3 regions of the Simplicispira sp. 125 genome follow, and region 3 is predicted to be linked to each of the others. Evidence: predicted binding sites of a transcription regulator. Region 3 holds the regulator's gene; each other region holds the start of a gene.
The links. Region 3 encodes HrcA, which represses chaperone genes, less so after heat shock. Its sites were predicted from a motif close to TTAGCACTCNNNNNNNNNGAGTGCTAA; they were not measured.
Positions count from the first base shown of each region.

Region 1: groES (co-chaperone GroES) is a predicted target of HrcA. The motif match lies at 1,291-1,317, and genes of this name have one in related genera.
Region 2: rpoH (RNA polymerase sigma factor RpoH) is a predicted target of HrcA. The motif match lies at 1,046-1,072, and genes of this name have one in related genera.

Region 1 is NZ_QEKM01000001.1:2,227,574-2,229,761, forward strand. It holds gene C8D04_RS10480 (NUDIX domain-containing protein) at 92-1,162, shown strand; gene groES (co-chaperone GroES) at 1,406-1,696, shown strand; gene groL (chaperonin GroEL) at 1,781-2,188, shown strand, end outside.
Region 2 is NZ_QEKM01000001.1:2,084,558-2,086,745, reverse strand. It holds gene rpoH (RNA polymerase sigma factor RpoH) at 80-1,015, opposite strand; gene cutA (divalent-cation tolerance protein CutA) at 1,238-1,576, shown strand; gene C8D04_RS09715 (hypothetical protein) at 1,583-2,119, opposite strand; gene C8D04_RS09710 (EAL domain-containing protein) at 2,152-2,188, opposite strand, start outside.
Region 3 is NZ_QEKM01000001.1:91,681-93,868, forward strand. It holds gene C8D04_RS00450 (NAD kinase) at 1-728, opposite strand, end outside; gene hrcA (heat-inducible transcriptional repressor HrcA) at 757-1,761, shown strand.

The sequences.
Region 1 (2,188 bases), 2.1 Mb from region 3:
GTGGCTTCCTGGTAGGCGTGTTCGACCCATTTGACTGAAAATCAACACCTGCGCTGCATACACCAGCGCCAGCAGTTCATTTTTTCAAAGCATGTACGACACCGCCATCCTCATTGGGCGCTTCCAGCCCGTACACAACGGCCACCTGGCACTGCTGCGCGATGCACTTGCCGCAGCGCGCCAGGTCATTGTCGTGCTGGGCTCTGCCCATGCCGCGCGTTCGCCGCGCAACCCTTTCACCTGGCAAGAACGTGCCGCCTTGCTGCACGGTGCGCTACCCGAGTCCGACCAGGCACGGGTGCACATGCTTCCGATACGCGACTACTTCGACGAAGCCCGGTGGGCGCACGCAGTGCAGGCGAGCGTGCACGATTGCCTTGTGCAGCAGGGCGAATCATCGCCGGAGCGGACCAAAATCTGCCTGATCGGGCACTTCAAGGATGCCACCAGCGGTTATTTGCGCAGCTTTCCCCATTGGGAGTTGCGCGCCCTGGCTCGGCAGACCGACACCGATGCCACGCCCTTGCGCGCCGCCTATTTTTCGGCCGCACCGGGCCACGCCCAAGCAGCCTTGGCCCAGATACAGGACGAGTTGCCCGATTCCAGTCTCGATTTTCTGCGCCAATTTGCCCTGCACCCCGCCTACAGCGCACTGCAGGGCGAGTGGCACGCACTGCAGGCGGCCCGCCAAGCGTGGTCTGCAGCGCCCTATCCGCCTGTTTTTGTCACCGTCGATGCACTGCTGCGCTGCCGCAACCAGGTGCTGCTGATCCGGCGCGCCCATGCACCAGGGCGCGGCCTGCTGGCACTGCCCGGTGGGTTTATTGAATCCAACGAAACCCTGTGGCAAAGCTGCCTGCGCGAACTGGCGGAGGAAACCCATTGCGACCTGCCACCGGATGCGCTGGCGCAGGCGTTCCAGGCGGTACGCGTTTTCGACCATCCGGCGCGCAGCCAACGCGGGCGCACCATCACCCATGCGCACTACTTCGACCTGGGCGATCGACCACCACCGCACGTGCTTGCCGATGACGACGCCGCACAGGCCGAATGGGTGGCCATCGACGCACTTGCGGGGCTGGAAGACGAATACTTCGAGGACCATTTTCATATCCTCGACAGCTTTCTGGGCCTGCTGGCGCCTGCCGAGGCTCAAAGCTAGACGCGACTTCCCCCCGCTTGGGCCCCGTACCCTGGTGCGCCGCGCCACCGCATCGGCCACCAGAAATGGTGGCTTTTGCCATGGTGGCAAAGGCCCTCCTCTTGAAACGCCGCCAAATGCCCTTATCATTAGCACTCGCCCGACGTGAGTGCTAGCAGCACCCCATATCGAGCTGAAATTACTGAGCGCCTGCCTATCAGGCGCTTTGCATCGCAAGTGTTTTTTGAATCCAGGAGATATGCAATGAAACTTCGCCCCCTGAACGACCGTGTGATCGTCAAGCGCATCGAAAGCGAAACCAAGACCGCCTCCGGCATCTTCATCCCCGACAACGCCGCCGAGAAGCCCGACCAGGGTGAAGTGCTGGCCGTGGGCCCGGGCAAGCACGACGAAGACGGCGAGCGCATCGCCATGAGCGTCAAGGTCGGTGACCGCGTTCTGTTTGGCAAGTACAGCGGCCAGACCGTCAAGGTCGATGGCGACGAGCTGCTGGTCATGAAGGAAGACGACCTTTTTGCCGTCGTTGAGAAGTAATTCGCAAGCTACTTTATTGATAGCTTACAGCGCTTGACAGACGGGCGCTGGAACCGTATTTAACCCATATTCAGGAGCTCCAAAATGGCAGCAAAAGACGTAGTTTTCGGCGGCGAAGCCCGCGCACGCATGGTCGAAGGTGTAAACATTCTGGCCAACGCCGTCAAGACCACCCTGGGCCCTAAAGGCCGCAACGTGGTGCTCGAGCGCTCGTTCGGCGCCCCCACCGTGACCAAGGACGGTGTGTCCGTCGCCAAGGAGATCGAGCTCAAGGACAAGCTGCAGAACATGGGCGCGCAGATGGTCAAGGAAGTCGCTTCCAAGACCTCCGACATCGCTGGTGACGGCACCACCACCGCCACCGTGCTGGCCCAGGCCATCGTGCGCGAAGGCATGAAGTACGTGGCCGCCGGCATGAACCCGATGGATCTGAAGCGCGGCATCGACAAGGCTGTCACAGCCCTGGTCGCTGAGCTGAAGAAAGCCTCCAAG
Region 2 (2,188 bases), 2.0 Mb from region 3:
ATCCAGAACCCCCGATTTTCCAAAAAAGAAGCGCGCAACCTGGGAGGGTGCGCGCCTTTTGAAGGTGATTACAAGGCGGTCAGGCGTATTCAGCCAGGCTTTTCTTCATTTTCTTCATGGCCGCCACCTCGATTTGGCGGATGCGTTCGGCGCTCACGCTGTAAACCGCTGCCAGTTCGTGCAGCGTCATGCCGCCCGAACCATCGTCGTTGACCTTGAGCCAACGCTCTTCCACGATGCGGCGGCTGCGTTCATCCAGGCTGGAGAGGGCTGTGGCAATGCCGTCGGTGGCCAGTTCGTCACGCTGGCGCGACTCGATCATGGACGTGGGCTCGTGCGCGACATCGGCCAGGTAGGCAATGGGGCCAAAGGCCTGCTCACCATCGTCCGAAGGTGCGGGATCCAGCAGCACATCGCCGCCCGACATGCGCGTCTCCATCTCCATGACTTCTTCGCGCTTGACCTTGAGCTGCGCTGCCACCAGGTCGATTTCATGCTCGGACAGCGTATTGCGGTGCGTGTCGTTGGCGTCAACGTCGGCCTTGAAGCCTTGCTTCATTGAGCGCAGGTTGAAAAACAGCTTGCGCTGGGCCTTGGTGGTGGCCACCTTGACCATGCGCCAGTTCTTCAGGATGTATTCGTGGATCTCGGCTTTGATCCAATGCATGGCGTAGCTGACCAGACGCACGCCTTGATCCGGGTCGAAGCGCTTGACCGCCTTCATCAGACCAATGTTGCCTTCCTGGATCAAGTCGCCGTGCGGCAGCCCGTAGCCCAAATACTGGCGCGAGATTGAAACCACCAGGCGCAGGTGTGACATCACCAACTTACCGGCGGCATCCAGATCGTTGTCTTTGCGCAAGGCACGTGCGGCCGACTGCTCTTCTTCAGGGGTCAGCAGTGGCAGGCGGTTGACCGCTGAAATGTAGGCGTCCAGATTGCCCAGCGGCGGCACCAGCGCCCAGGGGTTGGCAGGGGCCAGGGCCGTCGTTGCGGATCCAGATTGAATGGTCATTCTAGAATTCCTTTCCTCAATATCATCATATTAGCACTCTCTTCGAGGGACTGCTAAACCCGAAGTTCCCCTGGGGGCTAGGGTGTAGGTTTTACGAATTTTTGAGTGAAAATGGCTCCTGACGCTTAATGGATAAGCGCTAATAGCTATAAAAATAGTAGCGTAATGCCGTGATTTCTTTGTTCCATGAGGAACCGGGGCAGCCTACCCAAGGAGAACTGTATGAAACTGCTGGAGGCTTGCGCTGAACTGAGCGCCGTCACAACCACGGTGGCCACCGCGCAAGAGGCCCGGCGTCTGGCGCAGGCCGTGCTGCAGCAGCGCCTGGCCGCCTGTGTGCAGATTGAGGTGATCGCCTCGCACTACCACTGGAAGGGCACGCTGCATGAAGAAAGCGAGCACCGTCTGGTGTGCAAGACCCTGCCTGTGGCCGTGCCGGCGCTGCTGGGTTTGTTGCGGGCGCAGCATCCCTACGCATTGCCTGAGCTGGTGGTGCAGCCGCTGCGGGCCACGGCGGAATATGCCGACTGGGTGCGACAGGAGATTCAGACGGTCTCCTGAAGCGCGTCAGACCGCCAGGTCAATCTGTTGCACGGTGCCTGCGCTGCCGTCTTCGCGCAGATAAATGCTGGTCGAGCGCACGGCGCCCAAGGCGCTGCTGTGTTTGCCGCGCAGGGCAAAGGGGCTGTCGGCCGATGCCAGGTGCAGGCTGCTCCAGGTTTCCTCGCGGTGGGTGCGCTGCATATCCAGCAGCAGGGTGAAACGGATTTCCTGCCCGTCGGCGGTACGTACAACGCCTTCGGCAGCGAATGGGGTGTGTTCCGATTCTTCCACCCGTGTGTGCTGCTCGACCACCAGGCCAAAACCGGCACTGCGCGCGGCTTGCGGGGCGGGTGATGGGCTGGCAGGGGCAAACTCCGTGGCAGCGGGCGCCGGTTCGGCCTGCAGGGGGCTGATTTGGGCGAGCACACCGGTCATACGCTCGATCTGGTCGCGCACCATGGCCAGGCGGGGCGTCAGGCTCTCTTGGGAGTCTGCGGGTGTGGTGGCGCGGGTGGCGCCGTGTTGTGCGTGCCGGTGCAGGGCCGAAGAGGTGATTTTCATGGGACACCCTCCATGGCATGGATGGAGGGTTATCAGTCCGGTTGCGGCAGAGCTTGAGCGCTGCGACCG
Region 3 (2,188 bases):
CCACTCACCAGTTCAATGGCAATTTCCGTGATGTCGGCAAGAACGATGGGGCGGTTCGACAAGGTGTGGGGTGCAATGGGCACCAATACCCAGCCTGGGATCGATGGATGGAGCATGGGCCCGCCAGCGGAAAGCGCATAGGCCGTAGATCCGGTGGGCGAGGCAATGATGAGGCCGTCCGCGCGCTGGTTGGCCACAAAATGGCCATCGACCTCCACCCGCAACTCCACCATGCCTGACGTCGCACCTCGATTGACCACGACATCGTTCATGGCGAAGGCGTCAAAAACAATCCGGCCTTCTCTTTCTACCCGGGCATGCATCAGGGGCCGGTGGTCTTCCTCGTATTCGCCATGCAGCATGGGTGTGAGGGTCGTCTGGTAGTTCTCTAGCGGAATGTCGGTGACAAATCCGAGGCGCCCTTGATTGATGCCGATCAGAGGCGTGCCGTGTCGTGCCAACTGGCGGCCAATACTCAGCATGGTGCCGTCGCCTCCGACCACAAGACCCAGGTCGCATTGCTCGCCAATCGCGTCAGCATCCAGCGTGGGATGCTGGTCCATGCCGGTCGCTGCGGCGGTGCGCGTTTCCATGGCCACTTTGCAGCCCTGGCTCAGCAAAAAATCGGCAATGTCTTCCATCAATTGCCGAGACCCTGCTGCAGCCGTGCCAGCAACCTGGGACTGGTACTTGCCGATCAGTGCGACATGGCGGAAGTAAGGTGTCATATTGAAATTACATCACTAAAATCAACACATGCTGGATGACCGTGCCAAGTTGTTGCTCAAAGCGTTGGTAGAGCGCTATATCGAAGATGGACAACCCGTCGGTTCGCGTACGCTTTCGCGTGCTTCGGGGCTTGAACTCTCTCCGGCGACTATCCGCAATGTCATGGCTGACCTGGAAGAGTTAGGGCTGATTGCAAGTCCGCATACCTCTGCAGGACGCATACCGACTGCCAGAGGGTATCGACTGTTCGTGGACACTATGCTCACGGTGCAACGCGAACAAATCACCTCACATGCATTGGCGCCTGAGCAGCCGCAGAAGGTGATCGCGAATGCAGCGCACATGCTCTCCAATTTGTCGCAGTTTGTGGGTGTGGTCATGGCGCCCCGCCGGTCTTCCGTGTTCCGGCATATCGAGTTCCTGCGCCTGTCCGAACGGCGGTTTCTGGTCATCATTGTCTCGCCCGATGGAGACGTGCAGAACCGGGTGATCTTTTCCGAGACTGACTTTACGCAGACGCAATTGCTGGAAACCGCCAATTTTCTGAACGCTCACTATGCCGGGATGGCAATGGAGAAGGTTCGGGAGAGAATAAAAACCGAAGTGGAGTCGCTGCAGGGCGAAATTGCAGCGCTGATGAAGGCCGCTGTCAACGTCAGTTCTGAGGCGCTCACGCAAGCCCAGGAAGAGGTGGTCATCTCCGGTGAGCGCAACCTGCTGGCTGTCAGTGATTTTTCGAAAGACATGGGTAATTTGCGTCGGGCTTTCGATCTGTTCGAACAAAAAACGCAGATCTTGCGCTTGCTTGATGTCTCCAGCCAGGCAGAAGGGGTGCGCATTTTCATCGGCGGCGAAAGCCAAGTGGTTCCTTTTGAGGAGCTCTCCGTGGTCAGTGCCCCTTACGAGGTGGATGGGCAGATCGTAGGCACCTTGGGTGTCATTGGTCCCATGCGCATGCCTTATGAAAAAATGATCCAGATCGTGGACATCACGTCCAGGCTGGTCTCGAACGCGCTAAGTCACCACAAGTGAATCTACAATAGACAGCTTGAATGGGCCGTTAGCTCAGTTGGTTAGAGCAGAGGACTCATCGAAATGGTGACCACGGAAAGTAATTTCCGTCGGAAAACCGGGTGAACTCAAGGAAACCTAAAGCGCAAGCCAAGGCAATCTTGAGCCAAGCCCGCCGAAGGCAGGTCGAAAGACCGGTAGGCGGGAAGGTGCAGAGACTAGGACGTGAGGAGCCCATCCGATAAGCGTCCCCCGAGCGCCCGGCACCCCAACAGTTCGGCTGTGGGTGATGACATAGTCCAAGGAGTGGGGAAACCCACGCAAACTTGAATCCTTTGGTCGTTGGTTCAAGTCCAACACGGCCTACCATTCAAAATTTTCGGTGCACCGGGCGCGGGTGCCCGTTTTCAGTGGCTTATGCCTTCGTTGCTTCAGGCGCATCCATGGG